Regions from separate parts of the Arthrobacter sp. NPDC056691 genome, predicted to be linked through region 3. Evidence: riboswitches for the same ligand, from Rfam matches in the RefSeq annotation. Region 3 holds a riboswitch; each other region holds the start of a gene.
What was found. A riboswitch is a leader RNA that binds a small molecule or an ion and turns the genes downstream of it on or off. The one in region 3 is predicted to bind cyclic di-AMP.
Positions count from the first base shown of each region.

Region 1: another riboswitch for cyclic di-AMP. It lies ahead of ACFRAU_RS11940 (hypothetical protein); the one in region 3 lies ahead of ACFRAU_RS13705 (C40 family peptidase).
Region 2: another riboswitch for cyclic di-AMP. It lies ahead of ACFRAU_RS09670 (hypothetical protein); the one in region 3 lies ahead of ACFRAU_RS13705 (C40 family peptidase).
Region 4: another riboswitch for cyclic di-AMP. It lies ahead of ACFRAU_RS20295 (LysM peptidoglycan-binding domain-containing protein); the one in region 3 lies ahead of ACFRAU_RS13705 (C40 family peptidase).

Region 1 is NZ_JBHTXX010000012.1:60,390-68,113, forward strand. Features, by position in the region: gene ACFRAU_RS11915 (ferredoxin reductase) at 1-395, opposite strand, end outside; gene ACFRAU_RS11920 (flavodoxin family protein) at 553-1,164, opposite strand; gene ACFRAU_RS11925 (alpha/beta hydrolase) at 1,306-2,127, opposite strand; gene ACFRAU_RS11930 (GTP pyrophosphokinase family protein) at 2,330-3,436, shown strand; gene ACFRAU_RS11935 (SulP family inorganic anion transporter) at 3,443-4,945, shown strand; cyclic di-AMP (ydaO/yuaA leader) riboswitch at 5,090-5,291, shown strand; gene ACFRAU_RS11940 (hypothetical protein) at 5,295-6,023, shown strand; gene ACFRAU_RS11945 (GGDEF domain-containing protein) at 6,233-7,372, opposite strand; gene ACFRAU_RS11950 (bile acid:sodium symporter family protein) at 7,529-7,724, shown strand, end outside.
Region 2 is NZ_JBHTXX010000009.1:19,668-27,391, reverse strand. Features, by position in the region: gene ACFRAU_RS09685 (ArnT family glycosyltransferase) at 1-1,133, opposite strand, end outside; gene ACFRAU_RS09680 (glycosyltransferase family 39 protein) at 1,140-3,281, opposite strand; gene ACFRAU_RS09675 (glycosyltransferase) at 3,278-4,783, opposite strand; gene ACFRAU_RS09670 (hypothetical protein) at 5,035-5,934, opposite strand; cyclic di-AMP (ydaO/yuaA leader) riboswitch at 5,940-6,091, opposite strand; gene ACFRAU_RS09665 (ATP-binding protein) at 6,196-7,724, opposite strand, start outside.
Region 3 is NZ_JBHTXX010000015.1:80,274-87,997, reverse strand. Features, by position in the region: gene fdhD (formate dehydrogenase accessory sulfurtransferase FdhD) at 1-434, opposite strand, end outside; gene ACFRAU_RS13730 (molybdopterin molybdotransferase MoeA) at 481-2,016, opposite strand; gene ACFRAU_RS13725 (DUF6457 domain-containing protein) at 2,013-2,360, opposite strand; gene ACFRAU_RS13720 (molybdenum cofactor guanylyltransferase) at 2,397-2,990, opposite strand; gene ACFRAU_RS13715 (HNH endonuclease) at 3,026-3,526, opposite strand; gene ACFRAU_RS13710 (NlpC/P60 family protein) at 3,750-4,538, opposite strand; gene ACFRAU_RS13705 (C40 family peptidase) at 4,641-5,333, opposite strand; cyclic di-AMP (ydaO/yuaA leader) riboswitch at 5,404-5,597, opposite strand; gene ACFRAU_RS13700 (M23 family metallopeptidase) at 5,710-6,525, opposite strand; cyclic di-AMP (ydaO/yuaA leader) riboswitch at 6,537-6,778, opposite strand; gene ACFRAU_RS13695 (metal-dependent transcriptional regulator) at 6,930-7,625, opposite strand.
Region 4 is NZ_JBHTXX010000031.1:13,255-20,978, forward strand. Features, by position in the region: gene ACFRAU_RS20275 (IclR family transcriptional regulator C-terminal domain-containing protein) at 1-193, shown strand, start outside; gene ACFRAU_RS20280 (Re/Si-specific NAD(P)(+) transhydrogenase subunit alpha) at 349-1,551, shown strand; gene ACFRAU_RS20285 (NAD(P) transhydrogenase subunit alpha) at 1,551-1,901, shown strand; gene ACFRAU_RS20290 (NAD(P)(+) transhydrogenase (Re/Si-specific) subunit beta) at 1,898-3,271, shown strand; cyclic di-AMP (ydaO/yuaA leader) riboswitch at 3,433-3,601, shown strand; gene ACFRAU_RS20295 (LysM peptidoglycan-binding domain-containing protein) at 3,608-4,612, shown strand; gene ACFRAU_RS20300 (ArgP/LysG family DNA-binding transcriptional regulator) at 4,748-5,653, opposite strand; gene ACFRAU_RS20305 (LysE/ArgO family amino acid transporter) at 5,723-6,328, shown strand; gene ACFRAU_RS20310 (PLP-dependent aminotransferase family protein) at 6,375-7,724, opposite strand, start outside.

The DNA of each region.
Region 1 (7,724 bases), on a different contig from region 3:
TCGGGGAGGACGAAGTCGCCCTGCGGCGGCGCGAGGAACAGGACGTCCCCGGGCCTGGTGTTGCGGACCAGGACGCCGGACACCGCACCCATGTCGCTCACCGTGATGGCGGGGTCCTCCCCCGCCGGGGCGCTCAGCGAATAGGAGCGCCAGTGCCGGACGCCGTCCAGCTCCACGCCGATCCGCGCCCACTGCCCTGCCTTATGGGCCTTCCAGCCGCGGCCGGGCCGGAAATGGATGGTGGCTGAATCCGCTGTTTCAGGCACAACCTTGGTGACCACGCCGCGCAGCTGCCGGGCGGAAAACACCGGGTCAAAGAGCGCGAGGATGTCCTCCGGGGCCAGGGGAGTTGTCAGTACAGACGCCGCGCGCGCCAGCTTTCGAAGCCGGATCAAGCTGTCCACCGCATGATGGGTTCACCCATGTGTATCTCCTAGTGAAACCCGGGATCGTAATATACAAAAGTACCTCAGTCCCCACCTACAAGAGTCCTCCTTGCCGACGCTGCTAGCAACCGGCGTCCATTTCCGGGTCAAGTCCATTGGCGGAATCTCACTCATCGGCGGGGTACGGGGCGGCCCGGAGCTGCCGGGACAGATGTGCGGCGTTGCGGGCCATGCTGGTGATCGAGTGGGCAATGTTCTTGGGAACCTCCGGGAGATCCTTGAAGTCCACGGTCTGCATCGCCTCGCCCACCCAGTATGTGGAACCCTGCGCGGGAAGCGAGAAGCCGACGTCGTTCAGCGCCTGCTGCATGTCGGCCACCACCTTGTGGGCTCCGTCCTCGTTGCCCACCACCGCCACGAGGCCCACCTTCCCGTACATGATGGGCCTGCCCTGGCTGTCGGTCTCCTGCAGATCGGCGTCGAGACGCTCCACCACGCGCTGCGCCACGCTGCATGGGTGTCCCATCCAGATGGGCGTGGCCAGCAGCAGGATGTCCGCGGCCAGGATCCTGGTCCGCAGCGCCGGCCATTCGTCGCCGCCACCCATGTCCACCTCCACGCCGGGTTTGATGTCCAGGTCCACCACGCGGACGGATGAGGTCTGGACGCCGTTCTTGGCCAGCTCGTCCAGCACATGGCTGGCCATGAGTTCGCTGCTGGATGACGACGGCGACGGCGTGAGCGTGCAGATCAGGGCGATAGCAGTGAGATCAGACAAGGCAATGTCCCTCCGTTGTGGCGTCTGCGGCATTCGCGGTTGATGATAAGCATACTTACCGCCGGAGTGGATTGACCGGCCGGGCCTATATCAGTGCAACGAATGGACGCCGCAGGAGTTCCCCGGCCAGCGCCCAGGAGCCTAGAGCTGCAGCAGCTCCTGCACCAGCTCGCGGCACTTCCGGTAGGACGGGGTCTTCGGGTCGATCAGTGAGAAGTGGTCGCCGGGGACCTTGACCACCTGGACCGGCGCTCCGGCTGCGCGGGCGGCGGTGGCGTAGGCCTCGGACTGGCTGACCGGCACGGTGTCGTCGTCGAGCCCGTGGACCGCGTAGACCGGGATGGTCAGCGGCACGGCGCTCATCGGGTCGGCGTATTTATGGCGTTTGGGGTACCTTTCGGCGGAGCCGCCCAGGAAGTTGCTGACGGCGCCGTTGCTGAGGTCCAGCCATTCCGCCTGCGCGAGGTTGAGCAGCCCGGACTGGCTGACCACGCCTGTCAGGTGGACGGCTTCACCGTTGAGGTTCCGGCCGACCTGGCGGTCGGCGTCGGCCGCACCGAGTCCCGCAAGCCGGTCCCTGCCGGCCGCCCAGACGGCCAGGTGGCCGCCGGCCGAGTGGCCCAGCGCCACCACGCGGTTCAGGTCGAGGTCGTGCTCGCCCGCCACCTGGCGGAGCTTGTCGATCCCGGCGAGGATATCCTCAAAGGTCCGCGGCCAGCCGCCGCCGTTACCTGCCCTGCGGTACTCCAGGTTCCAGGCCACGATGCCGTGCGCCGCAAGGTCCTTGGCCAGCGGCTCGCCAAGCTCGGCGCCGTACTGCGAGCGCCAGTAGCCGCCGTGGATCACCACAGCGACGCCGCGGGCGGAGGGCGGCTTGCCGTTGCGTGCGGCAGGTGTCTCCGGCAGGAAGAGCTCGCCCCACTGGCTGGGGTGGTCACCGTAGTGGTACTTCTGCCGCTTCACTGCATCCTCCTAGGATCCTTCGAACGGGGCGCCTGGCCCCCCTTGCCGCCGCCCGCGCGCCCGGGGTCCGGGCTTGCAGGCACGACGGCGCACAACAGCCATGTGCCGAGCCTACATGGACGCCGCTTCCGCGGGGCAGAAGGGGCTGCAGTGGCAGGGGTGTCACCGGCGCGCTGTGGCGCCGCCTTGATAGTTTGGAACCATGGCAAGCAACTGGGATCGCCTGGACGTCACTCAGCGCGACTCCGTGCAGGAAAGCGTGGAACTCTATGAGCGTGTCCGGCCTGCCCTGAAGCTTGTCACCCGGGAAGTCCTGCAGATACTGCGGACCATGCTCAAGGACACCGAGGTCACCCCGCTGTTCGTCACCGGCCGGACCAAGTCGGCGGATTCCTTCCGGGAGAAGATCTCCCGGACCGAGGAACCACTGGAAGAGGGCGGCCCACGGCTCCTTAAGTTCCCGGACCCGTTCCGGACCCTCAACGACATGGTGGGCGTGCGCGTCATCACCAAGCTGCCGGCGGAGAACGCACTGGTGGCCAACCTGATCAAGCGCCAGCGGCACCTCTTCGACTGCCGCGGGGACCGCGAAAAGGACATCGGCTCCATCGAGTCCGGAACGTACGGCTACTCCAGCCGGCACCTGATCCTGCGCACCATCCAGAACGACGTCGTGAAGAACTACCAGCAGGTGTTCAACCCCGAGGTCCCGCCCAACGGCAGCTACTTCTTCGAATGTCAGATCCGCACCGTCTTCGCGCACGCCTGGAGCGAGATCGAGCACGACATCCGGTTCAAGGCGGAGGACCCGCGCGCCTGGACGCCGCACTTCGACCGCCAGTTCACCGCCACCGCCGCCATGCTGGAAACCGTGGAGAGCGCCTTCGCCGACCTGCATGAACGCTATGAGGAGGTCCGCAGCTACTGGGACGTGGACGGCGAGGGCGCGGCACAGCTCACCCCCAACCGCATCCGCGATGTCTGGCGCACCCTGCTTCCCCACGTAGACCGTAAAGTGGATGATGACTGGGGATGGGCGGCCGAACTCCTGGCGGCCCACGGACTCAAGCAGACCGTGCAGCTCGCCGGACTGCTCAGCGCCAACCGGATCACCGAGGTCCGCAGGGCCCTGGACCACCGCTACTCCCCCGGTCCCGACCGCCTCCTGGATGACCTCCTGCTGTGGCAGTACGGCACCAAACATATCGACCTCACCGCCGAGGCGCCCGACGCCGTTCCCCACCCGCGGCGCGACAGCCTCCTGCGGCGGCTGAAGCAGATCGAGCGCTACCGCCAGACCAAGAAATAGAGTTCCATGAAGCCCGAACAGCTCCAGTCCGTCCGGGCCACTCTCCGTTCCCCGCGGCGCCTCAAGACCGAGGCCCTCGCCGGACTGGTGGTGGCCCTCGCCCTCATTCCGGAAGCCATCGCGTTCTCCTTGATCGCCGGCGTGGATCCCCGGATCGGGCTGTTCGCCTCCTTCACCATGGCGGTCACCATCTCCTTCGTTGGCGGCCGGCCTGCCATGATCTCGGCCGCAACAGGCGCTGTCGCCCTGGTGATCGCGCCCCTGATGCGCAGCCACGGGCTGGACCACCTGATTGCCGCGGTGATCCTCGCCGGGGTCTTTCAGATCCTGCTCGCCGTCCTGGGCGTCACCCGGCTCATGCGGTTCATCCCGCGCTCGGTGATGGTGGGCTTCGTGAACGCGCTTGCCATCCTCGTGCTCATGGCCCAGCTGCCGGAACTGATCGGGGTTCCCTGGCCCGTGTATCCGCTGGTCGCCGCGGGCCTGCTGATTGTCGTCGGCTTCCGCAGGATCACGACGGCGGTGCCGTCACCTTTGGTGGCCATCGTCCTCCTGACGGTCCTCACCGTGGTGGCCGGGATCGACGTGCCCGCCGTCCAGGACAAGGGCCAGCTGCCGGAAAGCCTGCCCACGCTGTTCATCCCTCAGGTGCCGCTGACGTGGGAAACCTTCCAGACCATCGCACCGTTCTCGCTGTCCATGGCGCTGGTGGGGCTGCTGGAATCCCTGATGACGGCCAAGCTTGTGGACGACATCACCGACACCCGCTCCAACAAGACCCGCGAATCCTGGGGCCAGGGCGTGGCCAACATCGTCACCGGGTTCCTGGGCGGCATGGGCGGCTGCGCGGTAATCGGGCAGACCATGATCAACGTCAAGGGCTCCGGCGCCCGGAGCCGGGTGTCCACGTTCCTCGCGGGCGCCTTCCTGCTGGTGCTGGTGGTCACCCTGGGCGACATCGTGGGTCTCATCCCCATGGCGGCGCTGGTGGCGGTGATGATCTTCGTCTCGGCCATCACTTTCGACTGGCACTCTGTTGCACCCGCAACGCTGAAGCGGATGCCCAAATCGGAAACCGCCGTCATGCTGATCACCGTGGGCACGGTGGTGGTCACGCACAATCTGGCGATCGGCGTCGGCGTCGGGGTTTTGGCGGCGATGGCGATGTTCGCCCGCCGCGTGGCCCATTTCGCCACCGTCGACCGTACGGAAGTGGAGCTCAACGGCCGGACGGTGGCCACCTACACTGTGGACGGCGAACTGTTCTTCGCCTCCTCCAACGACCTCTACACGCAGTTCAACTACGCCCGCGACGCCGAGCCGGACATCGACAGCGTGGTGATCGACCTGCACGCCTCGCACCTGTGGGATGCCTCCACCATCGCCGTGCTGGACTCCGTCACGGAGAAATACCGCAGGCACGGCCGGGAGGTGGAACTGATCGGCCTCAACTCGGCCAGCATTCAGATGCGGGAACGGCTGGCCGGCAAGCTCAACGCCGCAGAGTGAGGCTCACCACACCAATCAGGCCCCGCCCCTCTACATGACGCGGGCAAGCCGGAAGTGAACGACACGGCGCCGTTACCTTAATGTGACATTGAGCGATGCCTCCCGTACGGTGGAAAACGTGCCTTTTTCACCGATAGGGCACTCCCGCGCTGATTGCCTAACTCTGCCGCAGCCCGAGGAACCAACCGAAGACCCATGTCCGGCAGAGACGGGGAAACCACTTTTCGGCCCGCTTATAGCGGGTCTTGGGGTGAAGCCGCGCAGTTCCTGACCACGCTCAGGACCGCGGCCGGGTGCCTCCCATCCGAATCCGACAGCTCACCTCGCAGGCATCGGGAGAGGCTTCTTCATGTCGTTCCGCATTATTTCTGGCCGCCGTGCTGCGGCCATCCTTGCCGCCTCCGGGCTGGCCTTCACCGGCAGCGTCGCAGCCAACGCCGCGAACGTTCCGGCCCAGCCGGCGCAGGCACCGACCGCCGCGGCCGCCAGCCAGGTCCAGGCTCCGCTGAACGCTGCCTCCAGCGTCAGGATCGAGTTTGAACGCCCCGCGGTCAAGTCGGCCCCGGCCCCCGTGGCGGCAACACCCGTCGTCGAAAAGCCGGCAGTAAGGAAGGCCGCGGCACCTGCAGCCGCCACCGTCGCTGCCGCGCCCGTTGCTACCGCGGCCCCCAAGGCTGCAGCTGCGCCGGCCGCGGCCGCACCGAAGGTCACCGTCAAGGCTGCCGCTCCGGCCCCGAAGGCACCCGTCAAGGCTGCCGCGGGCGTCAACGCAACCATGCTGGCGTCGGCCTACGCCCAGATCGGCATCACGCAGGACTGCACCGCCATGGTGGAGAAGGCCCTCGGCGCGGCCGGCATCCCTGTGGGTGACCTCGCGCCCATGCAGTTCCTGAACCATGGCGTGGTGGTCTCCACCCCGCAGCCCGGCGACATGGTGGTCCAGTCCGGCCACGTGGCAATTTACGCGGGCGCCGGCAAAGTCATCAGCGGCGGCATGAACGGCATCAACGCCACCATGGCCCACCCGCTGTCCTGGCTCACCGCCACGGGCCCCGTCACGTTTGTTCGCGCGGCCTAGCAGAACTGAAGAAACCGCCGTGTTCCGCTGCCTTGGGGGCGGCGGAACACGGCCATCCCCCAAGGTGCTCCCACCTTTCTACAAGGATGGTGGGAAACACTGGCTGTGCCTGATGAAAGACCGCAGTCTCCGGCTGCGAGTCAGGATCGCCGGGTCCGGATTGTCCCCCATGCATTCCGGATCCGGTGCCTGGGGAACCGGATGAGCTCTTAGCCCCTGACCGTGCGGTTCCGCCCCTGCGATTTGGCTTCGTAGAGGGCAACGTCCGCGGCCGCGATCACCTCGTCGAGATCGGCCGTTTTCGCGTTGTAGGTGGAAATGCCGTAGCTGACGGTCGGCATCCGCAGCAGCTCCGGGATGTGCAGCCCTGCCAGCCTCCTGCTGATTTCACTCGCAATGATTTCCGCGCTCTTGGGGCCCGCGCCGGGAAGCAGGAGGATGAACTCCTCGCCGCCGTAGCGCCCGGCGACGTCCGTGGACCGGACCGATGCGCCGCACGCCTCGGCGAATGCCTGCAGTGCAAGGTCGCCCGCCGCGTGGCCGAAGGTGTCATTGACCGACTTGAAGTGATCCAGGTCGGCGAGGATCAGCGAGCCGCCGCTGTTGGCGGCCTTGCTGCGTTCCAGCTCTTCGGCCGCCGCCTCCAGGAAAGCTCCCCGGTTAAGGAGGCCCGTGAGCCCGTCCTGGGTGGCGACCGTCCGCAGCGCCCGCGTCTGCTGCTCGGTGCTCAGGCCCGCCATGCTGAAGGAAACCACCACCAGCAGCACCATGGTGACCATGGTGGTCACCGCCGACCCGAAGTAGGTAGTGAAAACGGGACCGTTTGGCCCCTGGATGAGGAACACCACCAGGCGGCAGGAGTAGAAGAAGGCCACCCCTCCGGCCGCGATAGCCATGGGGATTCTCACCCGGGAGTACCCGGGTTCAAGCCGCCACAGTTCGTGCGAAGCCAGTCCGACAAGGACGGCCATGGAGGCCAGGAAAACGGCACCGCCGGCCCACGTATTGGATCCCGGGCTGTCGACGCCGGCGGCGGCGCCGGCAATGACGGGCAGCGCCACGGACAGCCACAGGTTGTACTTCAGGTTCCGGAGGGAGCGCGCCCCGGCCCAGACACTTGCCGCGCCGGACACCAGCAGGAAGTTGCCCAGCGGGTTGGCCCAGACCTGTTGCGGCGTGCCGTTGAGCAGGAACGAGGCCGAGCCGGAGAGGAACAGGAGCAGCGCGGCGCACCACCAGGCGCTGTAGGGCGAGCGGGTGCTGCGGAACGTCGAAAAGTAGAACAGCAGTGCCAGAACCAGGGCCATCGCGGCGAAGGCAACCCGCAGTGTTGCCGTGTCTAGGATCATTCCGTCCCCTTGAATGCCGATCCAGTGCAATCCAGTATCGCACCGGGAACGATCAAGGTCCCGCTGTCCCGCAGGGAAAATTTCCTGGGCACGACACATTTGTCTGACATCAGTCATGAATTGGCCGCTGCGGCGCTCCGGTGCCAGCATTATTGAATGCTTGAGGCAACAAAAGACCCCGTATCCGCTCCCTCGGCCACGGAGGCCGGCGCCGCACCACTGAATCCGGCCCTCGCCGCGGAAGCCAGGATTGCGCGCGTCGCGGTGACCGTCTTCCCCCTCCTGGTGCTCGCGGCCGGCGTTGCCGGGTTCCTGCTTCCCGGCGCCTTCAAACCGCTCGGCCCGGGGGTCC
Region 2 (7,724 bases), on a different contig from region 3:
GGCGCCCGCCTGCCGAGCCACAGCAGTGCTCCGGCGAGAACCAGGACCGATGGCAGCAGCCAGGCGATCTGCCCGCCGAACTCGCTGTTGAAGAGCCGCAGCAGCCCCGGTGTTCCCCAGCCGTTCCCGCCGCCGACGCTTCCGGTCTCGTCGCCGTTGAGCCGGCCCAGGCCGTTGTACCCGAGCGTGAGTTCCAGGATGGAGTTGGTCTGCGAGCCGCCGATGTAGGGCCGGTTTTCGGCGGGGATGAGCTCGACGGCGGCCAGCCACCACCCTGCCGACACCGCCAGCGCCGCTCCGGCACCCGCAAGGTGCAGCACGCGCTTCCCGAGACGGACCGGGGCGGCGAGCAGATAACCGGCCGCGAGCCCCGGCACAACGAGCAGGACTTGCAGCTGCTTGGTCAGGAAACCGAAGCCCAGGAACACGCCGGCCAGCAGGAGCCAGCGGAAGCGCGCGTCCTGGATGGAGCGCAGCACCGCATAGGCTGCCGCGGTCATGAGCAGCACCAACAGCGCGTCCGGGTTGTTGAAGCGGAACATCAGGGTGGCCACCGGCGTCAGGGCCATCACCGCGCCGGCCAGCAGGCCACCGAGGTGGGCCAGCCGGTCGTCGCCGGTGGCAGGCCTGGCGGCGCGGCGCACCGCCAAATAGAGCAGCCACGCCGTAGCCACGCCCATCAGGGCCTGCGGCACCAGAATGCTCCACGAATTCAGGCCGAAGAGGCGCACGGAGAGGCCTGTGATCCACAGCGCGGCCGGCGGCTTGTCCACGGTGATGGCGTTGGCGGAGTCGGACGAGCCGAAGAACCACGCTGCCCAGTCCTGGGACCCGGCCTGGGCCGCCGCCGAGTAGAAGGCGTTGGCCCAGCCGGAGGCGCCCAGGTTCCACAGGTAGAGGACGGACGTTCCGAGCAGGAGTCCTGCAAGTTCCAGCCGGGAGCGCAGTTCCTGCCGGGGCAGCCGGGGCAGCCGCTGCCGCGGTACGGTCTGTGACTGTGGGGTCTGTAACTGCCCGGTCTGCTGCTGCCCGGTCCGTTGCTGCCTGGTCCGTTGGAGGCCGGGGCGCAGAAGCCAGCGGCGGCGGATCCGGGATTCTGCCGTGGATGGCGAACGTGGAATGGTGTTGGCCATGATTGCCTAATCGGTCAGCTTGTAGACGGTGGAGCTGCCCACGGTCTGGGCCTCGAAGTTGGCCGCAACCCAGGTGGCCACCTCGGAGTTTCCGCCGCGTCCGCCGCCTCCGCCCATCCCGCCGCCGGAGATGAAGTAGCCGATCTCGCCGTTGGCCACCATCTCCTGGAACTGCGCGAGCGTGGGGTAGGGGTCGCCGCCGTTCCAGCCGCCCAAGGCAATCACGTTGGTGCCCGTGGCGAGTTCCAGACTGGCTGCCTGGCTGGCGCCCGACACAATCCCGGACCACTTGGCAGTGCTGGCCTTGAGCAGCGCGGTGAGTTCGGAGTTCGCCGTGCCGGAACCGTCGGGACCCATCGCACCGCCGGGAACCGCACCGCCGGGAGCGTTTCCGCCGAAAGCACTGCCGGCGTCGGTTGCGCCGTTGGGGGCCAAACCGGAACCGTCCGGCAGCCCGGAACCGTCCGTCAGGCCTGAGCCGGAGCTGCCCGGCCCGGTGAGGCCGGCGCGTCCGTTCTGGCCGCCAAAGCCGCCCATCGCGGACGCGGTGGGTCCCGACGTCGGGATCGATCCGGAGTGCGGCTGGGCTGCCGTGGCGAAGGTCCATGCAGTGCTGCCCAGCCCGCCGGCCAGCAGCGAAACCGCCACGACAGTGGCAGTCGCAGTCTTGCGGAGCCGGGCCGGAACAGCCTGGAGCGAATCGAGCCGGAGCAGCAGCGCGGCGGCGGCCAGCACACCGAGGATCACCACGGCCACCCTCATCCAGGGCAGCCACGTGGCGTCGCGTCCCAGGAGCACCGCGGACCAGACCGACCCTGCCAGGACCGTGGCGGCCAGCGTGATCCGGGCGGGCAAGTAGTTACGGCCGCGCCACAGTTCCACTGCACCGATGCCCACCAGCGCGGCAATCGCCGGGGCCAGCGCAACAGCGTAGTACGGGTGGACAGTGCCGCTCATGAAGCTCAGGATTCCGGCGGTTACCAGCAGCCAGCCGCCCCAGAGAACCAGTGCCGCGCGGGTACGGGACGTACGTGCCTCGCGGCGGGTAAACCACAGGCCGGCACCCAGCAGGATCAGGGCCGACGGAAGCAGCCAGGACACCTCGCCGCCGAAGCTGGTCCCGAACATCCGGGTGATCCCCGCGGCTCCGCCAAAGCCGACATTCCCGCCGAAGCCGCCGCCACCGCCGCCCCCGCCGGGCATGCCGCCGCCACCGATGCCGCCTTCGGAGCCGGTGATGCGGCCCAGACCGTTGTAGCCGAAGGTCAGTTCCAGGAAGCTGTTGGTCTCGGACCCGGCCATGTACGGCCTGGCCGAAGCCGGCGTGAGCTGAAACAGTGCGATGTAGCTGCCGGCCACCAGCGCAATGCCGCCGGCCGCGGCGAGCAGATGCAGGAAACGCCTGCCGAGGGTGGTGGGGGCGGCCCACAGGTAAGCCAGGGCCAGGCCGGGAACGATCAGGAAGCCCTGCAGCATCTTGGTCAGGAACGCCAGGCCGATCACTGCGCCGGCGGCGGCCAGCCACTTCCAGCCGGCCTTTTCGATGGCACGGGTGGTCAGGTACGCGGCGAGCACCAGGCACAGGGTGAGCAGCGCGTCGGGGTTGTTGAACCGGAACATCAGCGCCGCCACCGGGGTCAGGGCCAGTGCGCCGCCGGCGAGCAGGCCCGCGGCGGGGCCGGACACGCGCTTGATCGTGAGGTAGAGGAGTCCGACGGCGGCCACCCCCATGAGTGCCTGCGGCACCAGCATGCTCAGCGGCGAGAAGCCGAAGACCCGGCCCACCAGGGCGGGAATCCATAGGGCCGCCGGGGGTTTGTCCACGGTGATGGCGTTTCCGGCATCGAGGGAGCCGAACAGCAGCGCCGTCCAGTCTTTCGTGCCCGCCTGGATGGCGGCGGCATAGAACGAGTTGGCGTATCCCGTGGCTTCGAGGTTCCACAGGTACAGCACGGCGGTGAACGCCAGCAGCGCTGCTGCCGAGGGCCGGATCCAGCGAGGCTGGTTTCCCAGCAGCAGCCGGGATGCCATGCCGGCCGGGCGGGTTTGCTCGGGGACGGCCTGGCGGGGAGCCTCGGGCACGGCCGGGGCAGTTTGGTCTGTTGTCGGGACTGTCGTCTGGTCTGGGGGAGTGACGGTGGTGCTCATGACTGTGCCATTTCTGTGGTCGGGTCGGATGCCTGCGGGAGGGATGCCTCGGAAGCGGCAGGATCTGCGGGAGCGTTGGTGGGGGAGGCGGCAGGATCTGCGGGAGCGTTGGTGGGGGAGGCGGCAGGATCTGCGGGAGCGTTGGTGGGGACCGGCCGCCGTCGGAACACCCACAGCCGGAACAGCAGGAACTTCAACGCGGTGGCCGCGAGGTTCGCGGCGGTGACGGTCGCCAGCTCAACCCAGCGGTCCGGCGTCGTGCCTCCGGGCAGGGCGCCACTGTGGACCAGGGCGAGCGCGCCGGAGGTGAGGGCGAGCCCGATCCCGAAAACCAGCAGCCCTTCGAAGTGGTGGCGGGCAACATCGCTGTTGCCGGCGATGCCGAACGTGAAGCGCCGGTTCGCGGCGGTGTTGGCCACGGCCGTGGTGAGCAGGGCCAGCAGGTTGGCTAGCTGCGGGTCCATCAGGTTGCGGCAGAGGTAAAAGAGGACCAGGTACGCCAGGGTGGATGCCACGCCGATGGTGCCGAACCGCACCAGCTGGCCGAACAGGCTGCCGCCCGGGCTCTGCTCCTGGCTGCGAGATGCGGCCGGAAGGGGGCCGCGGGCAAGGGCCGCGCGAAGCTCGGCGACGGGGATGCGGCCGCTGACCATGTCCTTGCTGAGCCGGGCCATGCCGCGGACGTCGGCGAGTGCCGTCTGGACGATGTCCACGCTGGAATTGGGGTCGTCGGTCCAGTCCACAGGCACTTCGTGGACGCGGAGGCCGCACCGTTCGGCGAGGACCAGGAGTTCGGTGTCGAAGAACCAGGCGGTGTCCACGGTGTGCGGCAGGATCTGCTGGGCGATGTCGGCGCGGATGGCCTTGAAGCCGCACTGCGCATCGCTGAAATGGGCGCCCATCAGGGACTGCAGCATGAAGTTGTAGCTGCGGGAGATGAATTCGCGCTTCGGCCCGCGGACCACGCGGGAGTTGCGGGTCAGCCGCGTGCCGATGGCAAGGTCCGAGTGGCCGGAGATCAGCGGGGCAAGGAGCGGGCCCAGTGCGGCCAGGTCCGTGGAGAGGTCCACGTCCATGTAGGCCAGGACAGGCGACGGCGAAGCCAGCCAGACTTTCCGCAGGGCGTTGCCGCGGCCCTTTTCCGCAAGGTGCACCACGGTGACCTCGCGGAGTTCCCGGGCCACGCGTTCGGCCGCTTGGAGCGTGCCGTCGGTGCTCGCGTTGTCCGCAACGGTGATGCGGAACGAGTGCGGGAACGTGCCGCGCAGGTGGGCGTGGAGCCGGCGCAGGCACTCCTCCAGGTCGCGTTCTTCGTTGTAGACCGGGATGGTCACGTCCAGGACCGGTACCGCGGTGGAGGTATCGATCGGCGACCGCCGCGTATGCCTGATGAGGGTCTGGGACGGGGCATCTCCGGCCGCGCCGGCTCCATGGAGCGCGTGCGGCCGGGTGTGCAGCGGTGGGTGTGGCTGGGTTCCGGAGGCCTGGTCAGTGATGGTCATGCATCAACAGTGGCGGCCGCTGTTATGAGGGTTTTAGGGCGAAGCTGTGCAGGGGCTGTGGAAGTTCTTCAGCGCTCGCTGGCGGCCGGAATGAGCGGCCGGTGGTGGCCGCATTTCTGCACCTCTTTGCCGGCCGCGGGTGGGCACGGACGGCAAGAGGGCCCCGGATCCTGGCGGATTCGGGGCCCTCGGGTCACCTTAAAGCGGTGCAGAAATGCTCGCCGTCAGCCGGTTCGGCCGCGGCAAACCGGTCAGTACCAGTTGTGGGCGAGGTGCCAGTTCAGGGCGCCACACGGGGAGCCGTAGCGCTCCTTGATGTAGTCCAGGCCCCAGTTGATCTGGGTGCGGTAGTTGGTGCGGTAGTCCGCCCCGGCGCTCGCCATTTTCTCTGCGGGCAGCGACTGGACGATGCCGTAGGCGCCGCTGCTGGCATTGGTGGCCGTGGTGCGCCATTCCGATTCCTTGGTCCAGAGCCGCTGCAGGCACTGCATCTGGTCTGCGGACCAGCCAAAGGATCCGAGCTTGGCGGCTGCGTAGGCCTGTGCGCCGGAGGGATCGTTCAGGGCCACAGGCGCAGCGGCCCGGGCCTTTGCGGCCGCCTTGGCCGCGGCAGCTTTCGCTGCGGCAGCCTGGACGGCGGCGGCGTTGGCCTTGGCAACCGCGGCGGCGTTGGCAGAGGCGGTGGCCTTAGCCGCGGCGGCCTTTGCGGCAGCGGCCTGGGCGGCGGCGGCCTTAGCGGCGGCAGCCTTCTTTGCAGCGGCAGCCTTGGCCGCAGACTCCTTGGCAGCGGCCTGGGACGAGGACTGCGGAGCGATGGACGCCGCGGACGGGGCCGGAAGGGCGGAGATCAGCGTCTTGTCGAAGCTCAGCGTCTGCCCGGCGTCCGCGGTGGCCGCTGCCGGCTCGGCGGCGGAAGGCGTGGCCTGGTCGGCCGCGTGGCCTGCGGCGCCGACGCCAACGAGCACCGCGGCGGCAGTGGTCAGGACAGCCGCCCGGCGGCCAAAGGACGGAAGGCCGGAAGTGAGACGGCCCCAGGCCGTCGTAGGCCGGGCCGGTTCGGCGCGGTGCCGGGAAATGCCCTGGCGTGACGTCGTGCGGTCAGACTGATCTGAGGCGCGTTCAGGGCGCGCCTGAGTCTTAAATTCAGACATGGTGGATTGCCTCTCACACCTGCGGAGTTAGCTGTCGGGTTCGGATGAGGTCATCCGGCCGCACGGAAATTCACGTGTCGGCTTCACCCCAAGGGCTGATGCGGAAAGCCCGGGACTCTGGTTCCCCCGCCTCTGCCTGATGTAGCGGAATCCGGGAAGCGGCAGAGCTGGGCGTCAATCCGGAGATGCGGCGCTAGTGGCGGCCGCACCATATCGACGGTACAGGAGGCTTCTGATTAAGTCACATTTAGGTAACGGGAGTCACGGCGTCGGCGCGGCGCCTTGCATGGGCAGCCGGACCGCAAATTCCGTCCGGCCGGGCCGGGACGTGACCTCCACCGTGCCGCCGTGCGCTTCCACGATGGACTGCACGATTGACAGTCCCAGGCCGCTGGTTCCCTCTGCCGAGGCGACGCCAGGTTCTGCCTGCGAAGGCCCTGTTTCTCCCCGCGAATCCGCGGTACGGAGGGCTGTTTGCGCACTGGCGCCACCGGTGGCAGGACCCTTCGCCCTTGCGGAGGCAGGCGCCAGGGGCGGCTGCGCCGGCGTCGCCCGTGAGGCGTCTGCGCGGGCGAAGCGCGCGAAGACCTTGTCCACGAATTCCGGCGGGATGCCGGCGCCGTCGTCCGTGACAGTAATCACAGCGCTGCCGTCAGCCGACCGCATCACGCCGGTGGTCACCGTGGTGCCGGGAGGGGTGTGCTTGCGGGCGTTGGAGAGCAGGTTCACGAGGACCTGGTGCAGCTGCGAGTCGTCGCCCCGGACCGACACGGGTTCCTCCGGGAGGTCCAGATGCCAGGCCCGGTCCGGCGCCATGACTTTTTCGTCACTGACGGTCTCGACCACCAGCTGCGTGAGGTCCACGTCGCTGAGCTTGAGCGGCTGGCCCTCGTCGAGCCGGGCGAGCAGCAGGAGGTCCTCCACCAGGGCGGTCATGCGTTCGGACTGGCTCTGCACGCGTGCAAGGGACCGCTGGCCGTCCGGGGTGAATTTTTCGGTCATGCGCATCAGCTCGGTGTAGCCGCGGATGGCCGTGAGCGGCGTGCGGAGTTCGTGGGAGGCGTCCGCCACGAACTGCCTGACCTTCATTTCGCTTTCCTGCCGCGCCTCCAGCGCATTGGAGACGTTGTCCAGCATCTGGTTCAGGGCGTGCCCCACGCTGCCCACTTCGGTTCCGGGATGGGCGTTCGACGGCGGGACGCGGACGGCGAGTGCCACCTCACCGGCGTCCAGCGGCAGGCGCGACACCTGCGTGGCCACCTCGGAGAGCTGTTCCAGCGGTTTCATGGTGCGCCGGATGAGCACCGTCCCGGCCAGGCCGATCAGCACGAGGCCGCCCAGCGAGACGATGGTGATGGTCCAGACCAGCGAGGTCAGGGTGTTCTGCTTTTCGGCGAGGGGAAGCCCGGTGACGATGACGTCGCCGTAGGGCGCCTGGGCGGCCACGAGCCGGTAGGTGCCCGAGGACAGCTTCCGTTCAACTGGCACGCCGTCGCGTCGGAGCTCCAGGAGGACCTGGTCGTCCGCGGCGGACAGCGAGGCGAGGGTGGCGTCGCTGTCAATGAAACCGGCGCTGATGACGGTGCCGCCCTCGATCCGGGCCGTTACCGTCCCCACCCGCTGGCCGCGTGCGCCCAGCGGATCGGGTTTGGTGCCGGGGTTGCCCAGCGGTGGCCGGCCAAAGTCGCTGGACCGCCGGGCGGCCTCCGTAAGCTGCTTGTCCAGCTGCTGGGTCAGGAAGGAGTCCATCGAGGCGTAGCTGAACAGGCCGATGGCGCCGCAAATCGCCA
Region 3 (7,724 bases):
AGCTGGTCCGCGGCGGGGTTGAAGTGCGAGGACTTGGTCACCGATTCGATGGAGTCCGTGCCGCAGATCCCGCACGAGCTGGACGTATAGACGTGCCGGCCCGTGTCCGGGAGGGGCACATCGGACCGCAGCTGGGCTTCGACCACGTTGAATGTCTGGACCCCGTTTTCGTCCTCGCCGGCGCAGAACCTGAGCGAGATCAGCTGGTCGGCGTCCCAGATGACGCCCTCCGAGACGAGGAAACCTGCTACAAGGTCGAAGTCGTCCCCGGGCGTGCGCATGGTGACTGAGAAGGACAGGTTGCCCAGCCGGATCTCCAGCGGTTCCTCCACCGCGAGCACGTCCTCACGGTGCCGGACGGGGAACTCCAACGCCGCGGGCGAGCCGTCCAGGACGTAGCGGTATACCTTGCGTCGTTGCGTTACACGGCCCATGCGAGACTCCGCGCTGAGTGGCTGTTCATGCCTCCATCATTGCACCTCAGTCGAGCAGGGCACTCCAGTCCACCGGCCCGCTTTGGGCTGCCTGCCCGGCGGAGGTCCGCGAGGCAGACTTCCGCGCCGGGCTCTTGGGCTTGGCTTCGGCGGTCTTGGGCTCGGGGATGGCCGGACCCCAGGGCAGCGCGAAAGCCGGCACCATCTCGCCCAGCTGCACTCCGTGCGGCGGCACCACCAGGACGCCGTCGGCCGATGCCAGTCCGCGCATCATGCCCGGGCCGGTGTGCTGCGCGGGCGAGGCCATGCCGTAGAGGAGCCGGAAGGGCATGAGCCGGGTGCGCCCGGGATCGGGTTCGATCAGGGTGCCGCAGGGAACTTCCCGGACCGGCGGGAGCTGGCCGTGTCCCAAAGCCGCCAGGAGCGGCGCGCCCACCGTGGACAGGGTCATCATGGCCGCCAGCGGGTTTCCCGGGAGTCCCAGCACGAAGCGTCCGTCCGGCAACTCGGCGAGGACGGCGGGATGGCCTGGCCGCATCGCCACGCCGTCGATGATCAGCCGACCGCCCAGTTCCGCCACGGCACGCCGAAAATGATCCGTACCGGAACGGCCGGTTCCACCGGTGGTGATGACGACGTCGGCCGGCAAGTTCAGTGCCTCGGGGATGCCTGAGTCTTCGAGGCCCTCGAGCCATTCCGTGTAACCGTCCCCGATGCGGACCTGTTCACGGCACAGTCCACCCAGCATTTCCACCACCGTGGCCAGCTGTGGCCCGAACGTGTCACGCACGCGCCCGGGCTCGGGCAGCCCCTGCTCCACCACTTCGGAACCTGTCAGCAGCAGCTTGACCACGGGCTTGCCGAGGACCTTCACCTCGTCGTACCCGGCCAGGGCGGCGAGGGCCACATGGGCGGGGTTAAGCACGACGCCGGCCCTGACCAGCACGTCCCCGGCAGCCGCCTCCTCTGCGGCTTTCCTTATGTGCTGGCCGTTCCTGGGTTCGCCGGGGCGGGCGGCGCCGCCCAGCGTCAGGACAGGCAGTCCGTCGTCGTCCGCGGAGATCACACCGCTCTCGGTGCGCAGCACCGCCTTGGCGCCGGCGGGAATCAGTCCGCCCGTCACGATCACGCTCGCCTGGTGCGGTGCCAGCCGCTGCCCCGGCTCGGCCAGGATCCAGGGGCCGCTTCCGTTAACGGCCCAGCCGTCCATGGCGGACGACGCATAGTGCGGCATGTCCTGGTGGGCGGTGATGTCCGCGGCCAGTGTCCGGCCCACGGCGAGGCGCAGGGGAACGGGTGCCGCCGGAATCGGGGCGGCACAGTCGAAGGCGGCCTGCCGGGCCTCCTCCCAGGTGTGAGCCAGGTGCTTGGCATGCGCGTCCGGCGCCCCTGGTGCTTCCTGTTCCCCCGCCGCGGCGGGTGCGGCGTCGTCCGCGGGGTCGGTGTCAGGCGCAGCGTCTGTGTCAGGCGCCGGTTCGGTGCCGGAGGCAGTTCCATCCCCTGCAGCAGCTCCGTCCCCTGCAGGGGTTGGCTGAGCTGAAGTGTGCGGGTCGTCGGAGCGGTGCTCGGGCGCGGCTGTCATTCCCCCGGAGTCCCGCTGGGCGCCGAAGTTCCGGCGGAACCCGCGGCCGGGGAACCTGTCGCCGCCCGCGCCTCTTCGGCAGCGTAGGCCTTGGCGGCGGTACGGGCCACGTCCATGGCGCTGTGCATCGCCAGGACGTCCGGCGCCTGGCCCGCAGCGCACTGAAGGCCGGTGGCGAGCCCGGCTATGAACGTGGTGAGGGGTGCAGCGGGACGCACCACGGAGTGTGCAGCCACTCCCGCGACGGACAACACCTCGTTGATGTCCACGTCGACGTCCTCGAGCTCAAAGGCCCGCAGCAGCAGACGGCACCATTCCTCAAGCGTCTCGTCCTGGCTTTTCATGCCTGCCTCCAAATTCACGGCGGTCCGGAATGCGGGTCATTGCTCCCGGACAGCTACTCCCAACGCGGCCGCATCGTCCCAGGTGTCCACGTCATCCGTGGAGCCGGCAGGGACAACCACAGCCTGCACGTCAAGACTAGCAAGGAGGGCGAAGACTGACCCGTTCACCAAGGCGTTGCGTGCGGCGGCGTCCTGCACGGCGCGTTCCAGCGCAGCTGTGCTATAAAAACCCGCCAGCGGCTGCTGCCGCCCGTCGGCGGACGCCGCGATGACGCCGTCACCACCCTCGCCGGGCAGGGCGTTCAGCAGGGCGTGGACAGCATCGGCAACGCGCGGCATATCGCACGCGAGGACCAGGACCATGTCAGCGCGGCCTGCCCCCCGAAGCGCGGAAAGGCCGGCGGCGATTGCCGCCGCGGGACCCGCAAAGGGCGGATCCTCACGCGTGCTGAGGACACCACCTGGAAGACCCGCCGCCTCGGGTCCCACCACAACAGCCTGCCGCGCGCCCGCGGCTGCCGCGACGGAGCGCTCAAGGAGGGTGGCGCCGTCGAGCATCAGGGCAGACTTGGCTGAGCCGCCCAGTCGCGAGGAGCGGCCGCCGGCCAGGATTATTGCGTCAAAGTCCACACACCCAGCGTAATGCCGTGATGATCAGGCGAGCGTCAGGCTGCCCTTTCCGGAAGCAGGAACGGATCCCACGCCGGTGTGGGCTTCTCCAGCTCCTTGATTTGCCACATGGTGCCCACCGGTGGAGCCGGATCGAACCGGAGCTTCCAGCCCATTTCACCGGGCGTGTGGTCACCCTTGACGTTGTTGCAGCGGAGGCAGGCCGCAACGAGGTTCTCCCAGGAGTCGGCACCGCCCCGGGATTTGGGCTGGACATGGTCTATGGTGTGAGCTGCCTTGCCGCAGTAGGCGCACCGGTGTCCGTCACGGCGAAGCACACCGCGCCTGCTCACCGCGGTGATCATGTTGTACCGGGGGCGGATGTAGCGGTTAAGGAGAATCACGGACGGACGGCCCATGATGTCCTGCGGCCCGACGACAGGATCGTCGCCTTCGGCCACCACGCTTGCCTTTCCGGTGAGCACAAGGACCAGCGCCCGGCGGAAGGTCACTACCGCCAGCGGTTCATATCCAGCATTCAGAACGAGTGTGCGCATGCACATACCTCTTCACGGCCGCACCCGGCAGAGGCGCGAGGGCCGGCTGCCCTCTGCATGTCCGGGCTATGGATCGACACCATAAGAGTAAACACTCAGTAGGCAGATGAGCGAATCGAACACAAGCATCGTCATGGCGTGTCACCAAAAATTCATGCGGACGCAAGGCAAAAAAGGACCCCCGTCAGTTGGCGGGGGTCCTTCCGTAATGCTTTGGGGTGTCTTAGCCGCCGACGCGGATGAAGACGGGGCCGGAGCCGACGTTCACGCTGAACAGTGCGGTGGTTCCGCCGTTCCAACCGCCGTGGACGGCCTGCCCGTTGCCGACGTACACAGCGATGTGGGCCAGGCCCATGCCGCCGTTCTGGTAGTAGGCGAGGTCGCCCGGCTGGGCTTCAGCAGCACTGACGGTGCGGCCGAGGGACAGGTAGCCTGCCGGCCAGCCGTGGTAGTGGATGCCCACGGCGGCGAGTGCGTTGGTGGCCAGCGCGGTGCAGTCCTGGGAGACGCCCAGCTGTGCGTAGGCAGCCGCAGCAATCGCAGCACCCTGGCCGCTGGCAGCCGTGGTCTTCGGCGCTGCCGGGGCAGCGGTCTCGACGGCGGCGGTGGCCTGGACTGCCGGTGCTGCGTCAGCAGCCGGAGCGGCGTCAACCGCGGGGGTGGCTTCCTGGACCTTGACTACAGGCTTGGGAGCCTCGACAACGGGAGCCGGCGCGGTGGAAACAGCAGGCTTCTCGTAGGAGATGGCGATGCTGGAAGCAGCGGAGATGGTGGCCGGCGCAGCGGACTGGACCTCCAGCGTGGAAGCCGGAACGGATTCGCGCTGAACGTTGGCCTCAGCAGCGTTGGCGGCGATGCCGCTGGTCAGGACAAGACCCGAAGCAGCAGCGATAACTGCGGCCTGGCGGCCCATGCCACCGGCGTTGTCGCCGACGGCCTTGGCAATGACAGCCAGCGAGTTGGTCTTGGTGACCTCGGCGCGGTGCCGTGCAATGGTCGCACGTGTAGTCATTAAAGTTTCTCTCTTTCGTGTTCCACAGACCGCGGTAGCAGGCCGTGGGTTATCGACGCGCCGGCATCTTGGGGGTAAGCCGGCCCGCCTCGAATCGGATTTTTAGCGAAGGGTGTAAAAAGCGGACGTGCCCGTTGCGGACACCGCGTGCAGGAGAGTGCCCTGCGAGGGGTTCAGCGCGCTGATCATCATGCCGTTGCCGACGTAGATGCCCACGTGGGCGCCGCCGTTCTGCATGACCAGGTCGCCGGGAGCAGGCGTGGAGGTGGGCTTCATGGCGTTCCACGCGTTGACGCGGGGAATGCTGATGCCTGCCTGTGCGTAAACCCACTGAGTGAAGCCGGAGCAGTCCCAGCCGCTGGGCGTGGTGCCGCCCCAGACGTAGGGGCTGCCGATGCCGGTGTACGCGATTGCTGCCAGTCCGGAAGCTGCTGCGGAGGCCGCACCATCAGTGGACTTTGCGGTGACGGCCTTGGCCGCACCGGCGCTCTCGTCGCCGGCCTGGCCTGCATCGGCCGTCTGGCTCTCATCGTTCGACTGCGGAGCGATGGCTTCGGCGACCGGGGCTGCCACGGTGGTGACAGCAGGACGCTCGAAAGAGACAGTGGCGGTGGGCGCGGCGGTCACAGCAAGCTGTGCGGCCTGGGATCCGGTCTCCGAGGAGGCGGAAACACCAATGTTGGCGTCGGCTGCGTTGGCAGGCATGCCAACACTCAGGATGAGTCCTGAAGCAGCTGCGATAACAGCTGCCTGGCGACCTACTGTGCCGGCATTGGCGCTAACCGCCTTGGACACGGAGTCCAACGGGTTCATACGAACCGTTTGCGCGCGGTGGCGCGCGGCATTGTGGCGTGAAGACACGAAGGTAGCCTCTCCCAATGCCTGCGAGGTGAGCTGTCGGATTCGGATGGGAGTCACCCGGCCGCTCCGCTTCCTGGGAAGCTTTGCGACTTAACCCCAAGGCCTTCTTGCGAAGACCAAAATTGGTTCCCCCGCCCCTGCCAGACGATGTAATGCGAACGGACCTTGAGCGGTGGCAGAGTTAGGCAATCCACTCAAGAGCGTCAACTTCGGAAAAGTTGACGCGGTTTAGACGGTACAGCAGTTCGGAGCCAATGTCACATTCAGGTCACGGCGTGTCACAGGAATGAGAGTGCTCGCTCGACGTGGCTCAGAGCCAGCCGAGGGGATCAACGACGTCCCCGTTGACCATCACCTCGAAGTGGAGGTGGCAGCCCGTGGAGGCGCCCGTGGTCCCGCTGAGGGCGATAACTTCGCCCCGGGTGACCTTCTGGCCAACCTGGACGCTGGAGGACGACAGGTGGTTGTACGTGGTCTCCAGGCCGTTGCCGTGATCGATCACCACGCGGTTGCCTCCCCCATAGGGGTGCCATCCCGAAAAGGTGACCTTACCGCTGGCCGCGGCAAGCACCTGGGTGCCGCACTGGGCAGCGAAATCCTGGCCGCGGTGGAACTCGCCGGCGCCGCCGGTGATCGGACTGACCCGGTAACCGAACGGCGAGGACCTGACCAGCGTGGTCAGCGGGCCGCCCAGGGTACCCACCGAGGCCGAACGGCTGATGCTGCCGGCTGACTGGGCGCTGAGGAGCTGCTTCAGCTTTCCGTCCGGGTCGCCGGTGGTGGAGACGGACGTGCGGCTGAAGTCGATCTTTGCTGCCGCTTCAGCCGAGACCTTCGGCTGGGCCGAGGCAGCGGACGCAGACGCCCCTCCCGGCTCTCCGGCGGCCAGGACAGGGCTGGTGGCGGGGACAGTAACAGTCAGCAGCAGGCCGGTGGCAGCGAGGACTACGCCGGCTTTCTGCCCCACGCCACTGGCCGAGGCAAAATCCGTAACCTGCCGGAAGGGACCCCGGCGGCGGCGCGCTTCACGCTGGGCGTCCCGGGGACGGTCCGCGGCAATGGCCTCCGCGAGGCGCGGCTCCGGAGCGGGACCGGTCGCGCGGCGGCGGCCCCGGGCATTCTGCATGGACAAGTACTGTTTCCTCTCTGGATAGCCTGCGAAGTTAGCTGTCGGATTCGGGTCAGAGAGTTCGGACCCGGTCCGCCGTAACAAGCCGTTCCGGCACAGGGGTATCCCGAGAGGATTCCTTCTGCGGAAAAGACTTGCTGCTGCGGACTTCACCCCAAGGCTGTTGAAACAGCCGGTTGTGGTTCCCCCGCCCCTGCCAGTGGGTGACTCGTACTACTGATCTGCTGGCAAGGTTCGGCTCCAGATCAGGTAACGCTTTAGTATCGGCGTTGCCGTTTAACTATAGGCGATTAAAGAAGCGCAGTAATAATTCCGTTATATTCCCTGTGCAAAAGTGGTAGGTCATCCTGCCTGCAGATGTCAGACAGGAAGCCGCACCCGGCCCACGGGCCCGTTGGGAGCTAGTCCAGGCGCACGAACACGTGCGCGGCAACTTCCGGCGGGAGCTCAAGGGCACCCTCAAACCCGGGCACGCGGACCGAGATGTACTCCCCCACGCGTTCGAGCGAGACGACGGCGCCAGGCCGGATCCCCCCTTCATCCAGCTGGAGCAGCAGCTCCGGCTCCACCTGGATGGGTTCCGCCAGGCGGCTGACGGTGACCTTGGATTCCGGGCCGTAGCCAGTCATGGCATCCAGCAGGTTCACCACGCCGTCCGAGAACGGGCGGGCGGGCGGCCCGCCGAGCGCAGCCAGGCCGGGAATCGGGTTGCCGTACGGCGACTCGGTGGGGTGGTCGAGCATTTCGTAGATCCTGCGCTCCACGCGCTCACTCATGACGTGCTCCCACCGGCAGGCCTCGTCATGGACGTAGGCCCAATCAAGGCCGATGACGTCGGCGAGGAGGCGTTCGGCGAGCCGGTGCTTGCGCATCACTTCGGTGGCGCGCTTCCGGCCCACTTCGGTCAGTTCAAGGTGGCGGTCACCGGAGACGACGACGAGGCCGTCGCGCTCCATCCTGCCAATTGTCTGCGAGACGGTTGGGCCCGAGTGGCGGAGCCGTTCGGCGATGCGTGCCCGAAGCGCCACGATGTTCTCTTCCTCCAGCTCCAGAATGGTGCGAAGGTACATCTCCGTGGTGTCGATCAGATCCGTCATTCAGCTCAGCTCCTCGAGCACAGTATTGTGTCCGTCCCACCGTACCGCGGGCCCGCCGCACCGGGATCCGGCAAGCTGCAGCGGCGGTCGTATATGACG
Region 4 (7,724 bases), on a different contig from region 3:
GCTGGAGCTGGGGCTGATGTCCGTGGCCGCACCTGTTTATCACGGCCCGAAGGTCGTGGCGGCCGTTAACGTGTCTCTGCAGGCACAGTCTGTGGCCGCCAAGCCGGATCGCGATGCCTATCTGGAATCCGTGCGCAAGGAAATCGTGACCACGGCTGAGCGAATTTCGGCGGACTTCTCCAGCGGACGCTAGGCCCTGTCGACGGGTCACCCTCCCGCCACACGGACTTGGGCCATAGACTCTAGCCAACTACGTGCAGCAGCGCCGCTCCGTCCACCCGACCGCGAAGGTCCGGACCCTCCAGGAGGAGCAGAGGCGCCGCTGCACCCGTTGGAAGGAAGTGGCGGGTGAAGCTGGGCATAGCGCGGGAGCGCAGGGAAGGCGAACGGCGGGTCGCTGCGACGCCGGAAACCGTGAAGCAGCTGGCAGGACTGGGCCTGGAGGTGCTGGTCGAATCCCGGGCGGGTGTCTCCGCCGGGCATGCCGACGACGAATACCGCCAAGCCGGAGCCCACATCGTCGCCGACCTCGATCCCGCCGGGCTGGATATCCTCGCCCACGTCCGTCCGCTGGAACTTCCGACGGCGGGGGCCCTGAAGCGCGGGGCCGTCACGGTCGGTCTGGCGTCGCCGTCGTCCGAACTCGCCACCGTGAGGACGCTCGCCGAACGCGGGGTCACCTCCTTCGCGCTGGAACTCGTGCCCCGCATCTCCCGTGCGCAGTCCATGGACGCACTCTCCTCGCAGGCCCTCGTGGCCGGCTACCGCTGCGTCCTCGAAGCCGCCATCCGCCTGCCGCGGTTCTTTCCGCTCTACATGACCGCCGCCGGAACCGTCCCGCCCGCGCGGGTGCTGGTACTCGGCGTCGGCGTGGCCGGGCTGCAGGCAATCGGAACGGCGAAGCGTCTCGGCGCCCGCGTCTCCGCCAACGACATCCGGCCCTCCTCTGCGGAAGAGGTCACGTCCATGGGCGGCACGTTCATCAGGCTGGACCTGGAGACGGCGGAGGCAGCCGGCGGGTACGCCCGCGAGCTCAGCGCCGACCGCGGCGCCCTGCAGCGGCAGCTGCTGGCACCGCACGTCGCCGATGCCGACGTGCTGATCACGACGGCGGCCGTCCCCGGCAGGCACGCCCCGCTCCTGGTGACCCGCGAGATGGTGCAGGGGATGCGTCCCGGGTCGGTCGTCGTCGACCTCGCCGCCGAGTCAGGCGGCAACGTCGAGGGGTCTGTTCCCGGCCGGGACATCCACGTCCCCACCGCCGACGGAAGGGGAACTGTCGCCGTCGTCGGCCTGAAGGACGCGCCGTCCGCCATGCCCACGGACGCCTCCCGGCTTTACGCGAAGAACGTGGCCAACCTGCTGGCCCTGATGACCAAGGACGGGGCGGTAGTCCCGGATTTCGACGACGACGTGATCGCAGGTGCCTGCCTGACGCACGACGGCGTGGTGCGGCACCCGCCGACGGCCGAGGCTCTCGCGGCGCTCGAACTCGCCGACGAGTTGGCGAATGACCCGGTGACTGCGTCGGAAAACGAAGGGGTGGCCTGATGGACGGCATCAGCCTGCTGACCATCACCGTGCTTGCGGTGTTTGTCGGCTTCGAAGTGGTGTCGAAGGTTTCCAGCACGCTGCATACGCCCCTGATGTCCGGCGCGAACGCGATCCACGGGATCATCCTGGTGGGCGCCATCATCGTTGCCGGCCAGGCCACGCACCCCTGGGTCCTCGCGGTGGCGCTGCTGGCCGTGGTTCTTGCCACGGCGAACCTGGTGGGCGGCTTTGTGGTGACCGACCGCATGCTCGAGATGTTCCGCGGCCGCAAACCCGACAAACCGGCCAAACCCACCCAGGGTGAACCTCAGGGTGACGCCAGGGAAAACACGGAGGCCACGCGGTGATCCTCCTGGACCCCAATGTCACCGCCCTGCTGTACCTCGCGGCCGCCGTCTTCTTCATCCTGGCGCTGAAGGGCCTGAACTCCCCGCGCACCGCCCGCCGGGGCAACCTCATCGGCGCCTTTGGTGCGCTGATCGCCGTCGTCACGGTCTTTTTTTCGACCCGGCTGGACAATGTCCCCCTGATCCTCGGCGCCATTGTTGTCGGCTCCGGTGTGGCCGCCCCCGTGGCCAGGCGCGTCAAGATGACCCAGATGCCGCAGCTCGTTGCGCTGTTCAACGGCGTGGGCGGCGGCGCCGCCGCGCTCGTGGCGCTGCTGGAACTGCCGCATGCGGAGGACGCCTGGGTGCGTGTCGCCGTCGCCTTCACCCTGCTGGTGGGGGCGGTGTCCTTCGCCGGCTCGGCCGTGACGTTCGCGAAGCTGCAGGAGCTCATGACCACCCGTCCCGTGGTGTTCCCCGGCCTGCCGGTGCTCATGGGGGCGGTCCTGCTTGCCGCGGTCGGGGCCGCGTCCGCCGTCGTGACGGGCGGTTCGCTGGTCCTGGCGCTGCTGCTCCTGTTGCTGGGCCTGGCGGCGGGCGTGCTGCTGGTGCTGCCGGTGGGCGGCGCGGATGTGCCGATCGTCATCTCCCTGCTCAACGCGTTCACCGGCCTGGCGGTTGCGGCGTCCGGCCTGGTGCTGGGGAACGTGCTGCTGGTGGTGGCCGGCACGCTCGTGGGCGCCTCAGGCACCATCCTCACCCGCGCGATGGCCGCGGCCATGGGCCGCAGCGTGGCCGGCATCCTGTTCGGCGCGTTCCGGGGAGGTTCGACGGCGGGATCCACGGCCGTGAGCGACCGTCCGGTCCGCTCGTCCAGCCCGGAGGACGTGGCGGTGCTGCTAGGCTACGCGCAGCGCGTGATCATCGTTCCCGGCTACGGGCTCGCCGTGGCGCAGGGGCAGCACACCGCGGCAGAGCTGGCGCAGGCCCTGGAATCCCGGGGCACCCGCGTGGACTTCGCCATTCATCCGGTGGCCGGGCGCATGCCGGGGCACATGAACGTGCTGCTCGCCGAGGCCAACGTGCCCTACGAATCGCTCAAGGAAATGGGCGAGATCAACTCCGAGTTCCGCACCGCCGACGTCGCGCTGGTGGTCGGCGCGAACGACGTCGTGAACCCCGCCGCGAAGACCACGGCCGGCTCGCCGATCTACGGGATGCCAATCCTCGAGGTGGCGGACGCGCGTCAGGTGGTGTTCCTCAAGCGCTCCATGCGGCCGGGGTTCGCCGGGATCGAGAACGACCTCATGTTCGAGCCGCAGACCACGCTGCTGTTCGGCGACGCGAAGGAGTCCCTGACGAAGGTGCTGGGCGCGGTGAAGGCCCTGTAGGGTGTTGGGGTCTGCACCCTCCTGCACTGGTTCCTCAACTGCTTATTCAACCGCCGCCGTTACCGAAATGTGACTTTTGGTGCGGGGGTGCGGTAGCCTCGGCCGGTGCCCTGGTTCCGCTCAGGGCATCCCGGGCAGAATGCCGAGCCCTGCCGCTGACCGGGATCCGTTCGCTATCACCAACAGGCAGGGACGGGGGAACCACCTTAGTACCGGCCTTGCGCGCCAAGGCCTAGGGGTTAAGTCCAGGCGCTGCGCCCAGCAGCGGGCAGGACCGGGTGACTCCCACCCGAACCCGACAGCTAACCCCGCAGGCATGGGAGAGGCACATCAACCATGTCACGTAAGTTCACGCCCGCGCGCCATCGCGCCACCCCGACGACGTCCATCGCCCTGCAGGGCCTGTCGTATTCCTTCAAGTCCAATGCCGCCTCGGTTGCCAAGCCGGCGGCCGCCGCCGCCGTCGCTTCCGGACTCCTCTTCGGCGCGGGGGCACCTGCCCACGCAGGTGCCTACGCGCCCGAGATTCCGGCCAGCGGCGCTGCACAGTCCGCCCCGGCCCCGGCCGCTGCTGCTGTGAAGTCCGTCGCGGGCCAGGCGCTCGCCGCACCCACCCAGGCGCAGGCTCCGGCAGTCCCGGCCCCTGCGCCGGCAGTCCCGGCTCCGGCAGACGGAGGATCGGCTGTTGCAGGCGCGTCGCACACCGTTGCGCCCGGCGACACCCTCGGCGCCATCGCGGCACGCCACGGCGTCAGCCTCGATGCACTGCTCGCGGAGAACGGCCTGTCCCTGGCCTCCGTCATTTACCCCGGTGACCAGATCCTCATCCCGGGGCCCGGCGCGGCCGCGGCTCCCGCAGGGCCGGTAACTCCCGCAGTGCCTGAGGTCCCCGCGGTCCCTGCTGTTCCCGCGGCCCCTGCAGTTCCGGCCGTTCCTGCAGCCCCGGCCGTCCCGGAGCCCGCCGGCATGGGAATCTACAACGCCTCCGCGTCGATAACCCCGGCAACAGCAACCGCTCCGGCAGCCAGCGGCGCGGGCGCAGCCATTGTGGCCTCCGCCAGGGCGCAGCTTGGTGCCACCCAGGACTGCACCGTCCTGGTGGAGCAGGCCCTGCGCTCCGTCGGCAAGTCCGTCGGTGACCTCGCGCCCGCGCAGTTCTACCAGTACGGAACTCCGGTCTCCTCCCCGCAGCCCGGTGACCTGATGATCAGCGGCGGACACGTCGGCGTCTACATCGGCGGCGGCCAGGCCATCAGCAGCGGCATGAACGGCGTCAACGAAACCATCGTGCACCCGGCCTCCTGGCTCACCGGCTCCACTTACGTGCGGGTGAACGCCTAACAGCGGATGCCCGCCTGACCGGCGGCAACCGGACACAGCAGCGGCGGGTGCATCGGCACCCGCCGCTGCTGCGCTTGATGCCCCAACTGGAATACGGGTGGGCCGGGAGCAGCGTGCCGCATAATTTCGCTCCACCTACTTCCGGTGCGGCGGCAGGATCCGGGCGGCGCGGACGACGGCGTCTGTCACCTCCGTGAGGCCCGGCGAGTCCAGCGTCCAAACCTGCCAGTAGAGCCGCAGGTCCTCGCTCCATGCCGGGTCGAGCTCCACGAGAAAGTTCGCCGGGTCCTGCTGGTCCGGCACCATGCCCCAGCCAAGGCCGGCGTGGATCGATTCGACGTACTGGACTGAGTCGGGGATGAAGTGCTGCGGGGGAGTGGCGTCCGGTGCGACCCGTGCGAGGACAGCGAGCTGGTGGGTGTCCTTCCGGTCGTACTGCATGACGGGGGCCGCGGCGAGGGCCTCCGGAGTGGGCCCGCCAGGGAACCATCTGGCCACGAACTTGTGCGACGCCTTGGCCCGGTACACCATCGTGCCGAGCGGCCGGATGGTGCATCCCTGTACCGGCCGGGGATCCGCGGTGACCGCACCGACGGCATCGCCGGACCGCAGCAGGTCGGCCGTGGCGTGCTCATCGTCGCGCAACAGCTCAAGGGCCACGCGGCCGCCGAGCGCAATCTCCCGGTAGGCCGGCGGCAGCCACGTCGCGATCGAGTCCGCATTGGCCACAATGGGAACCCGCAGCCGCCCGGCGCCGGGCCGTCCGCCGTCGTCCTCCCCGGTGGTCTCCGGCCTGCGCAGGGCAAGGACCGCCTCGTCGGCGAGGAGCAGGAGCTGGCGTGCCGAACGGAGGAGCTGCTCGCCAGCCGGCGTTGGCCGGACCGGCTTGAGGCGCCGCACCAGCACGCTCCCCACGGAGCGTTCGAGCGCCTTGATGCGCTGGCTTACGGCCGAGGGGGTGAGGCGGAGTTCGCTGGCCGCGGCGTCGAAGGTCTCGTGGTCGACGACGGCGGCAAGCGCCCTGAGCTGATCGAGTTCCATGAAGATATTCTAATGAAACTGTAAAAAAAGTGAATTGCATTTCAGATTTGACGGTCGTACCTTCGAAGAATGCTTCCCTTTCTGACCGGGCTCGGAGCCGGCCTCAGCCTCATCGTCGCCATTGGAGCCCAGAACGCGTTTGTCCTGCGGCAGGGACTCAAACGTGAGGCTGTCCTTCCGGTGGTCCTGGTCTGCCTCGCCAGTGACGCGCTGCTGATTCTGGCCGGCGTCGCGGGGATCGGCGCACTCATCCAGGGTGCGCCGGTGCTCCTCGCCGTGGTGCGCTGGTTCGGTGTCGCGTTCCTTCTCGCGTACGGGGTTTTCGCCGCGCGGCGGGCCTTGCGGCCCGGGGCGCTCAAGGCAGCGGATTCCCCGGTCAGGGGAACCGCCTGGTCGGCCGTGCTCACCGCCGCAGCCATCACGTGGCTCAACCCCCACGTGTACCTCGACACGCTGGTGCTGCTGGGCTCGCTGGCCAACTCTCACGGTGATTCAGGCAAGTGGCTGTTCGGAGCGGGGGCCGCCGCCGGCAGCGCCCTCTGGTTCCCCCTTATCGGCTACGGTGCGCGCGGGCTCAGCGGCTTCTTTGCGCGGCCGGCGTCATGGCGCATCCTCGACGGCGGTGTGGCCCTGCTCATGCTCACGCTGGCCGCCGTCCTCGCGACCGGACACTGACGCGGCACACTGACGGCGGTGTCGCTGCCAGTTCGAGGCCGCGGTGCTACGCCGGGCCACCGGCCGTCCGGTCGAGGATGCCGGCGATGATGTCCAGCGCGCGGGCAAGCTCCAGATCAGTCGGCGCGCCGTACCCGATGACCAGGCCATTTTCCGGTGCCCGTTCTGCGAAGTAGCTTGCCAGCGTCACTACCCTGACTCCCAGTGCGAGTGCTTCCTGGGCCACGCGCCCGGCGGGAACGCCCGGCTGAAGCCGGATGACAGCGTGGAGGCCGCCGTCCAGGGCCGCCAACTGAAGGTCTGCCCGCCCTCCGAGCCTGTCGAGCAGCAGCTCACGGCGGTGGGCGTACTGGCGCCGTGCCCGGGCGATGTGCCGTGCGAGGCCGCCGCCGGCGATGTAGTTGGCCAGGGCGGACTGCATGACCCCGGGAACGGGTGTGCCGAGGTTCGTCCGTGCGTTCTTGAGGCGCTGCCCGGAGGTGCCGCGAACCACCAGATATCCGCACCGCAGCCACGGGCTCAGTGACTTGGAGAAGGTGCCTACCAGGACGACTTCGGCCGCGGAGGGCAGCGACGCCAGTGCGGGCAGGGGCATCCTGCGGTGCCGGAACTCGCTGTCGTAGTCGTCCTCGAGGATGACCACCCCATTGGCTTCGGCCCAGGCGAGCAGGGCCAGCCGTTCCTTCACCGGCATCCGGCCGCCCAGGGGGTACTGGTGGCTGGGTGTTACCAGGACGGCGTCAGGGCGGGGAGCGAGGGCCGCAAGCTGTGCCGCTTCCGGCCCGTCGTCGGCAACCGGAAGGGTCTGCACCGCGGCTCCGGCTGCGGACAGCACGCGCCTGGCCGTGGGATAGCCGGGGTCCTCCATCAGCACCCGGAGGGCCGATTGGCCGCGGAGTGCCGCGACGACCAGCTGCAGGGCGTCACTGGTGCCCGCTGTGATGACGACGTCGTCAGCACCCACCGTTAGTCCACGGGACGCGGCGAGGTGATCGGCAACGGCAGCGCGAAGGGCCGGCGTGCCCAGGGCGGCCGGAAGCTCAACCTCCACCGGCTCGGCAACGGCCTTCCGCCAGGCGGCCCGCCAGTCGCGGTCACGGAACGGGGCGCCGGACGGGCGTCCGGGCGTGAGGTCAATCGTTGCGGTTTGCTCCCTGCCGGATGCCGCCTGGGTGCCTGACGACGCCATGCCCCGGCCGTCGGAGCGGACCGCCACGCGGGTGCCGCCCGAGCCCCGGCTTTCCAAATATCCTTCACCCGCGAGCTGCTCATAGGCGCGGACCACCACTCCGCGGGAGACTCCCAGTTCGGCGGCGAGGCGCCGCGACGCGGGGAGCGTATGCTCCGGCCTCAGGGTTCCGTCCAGGATGGCTGCCCGCAGCCGGCCGACCAGCTG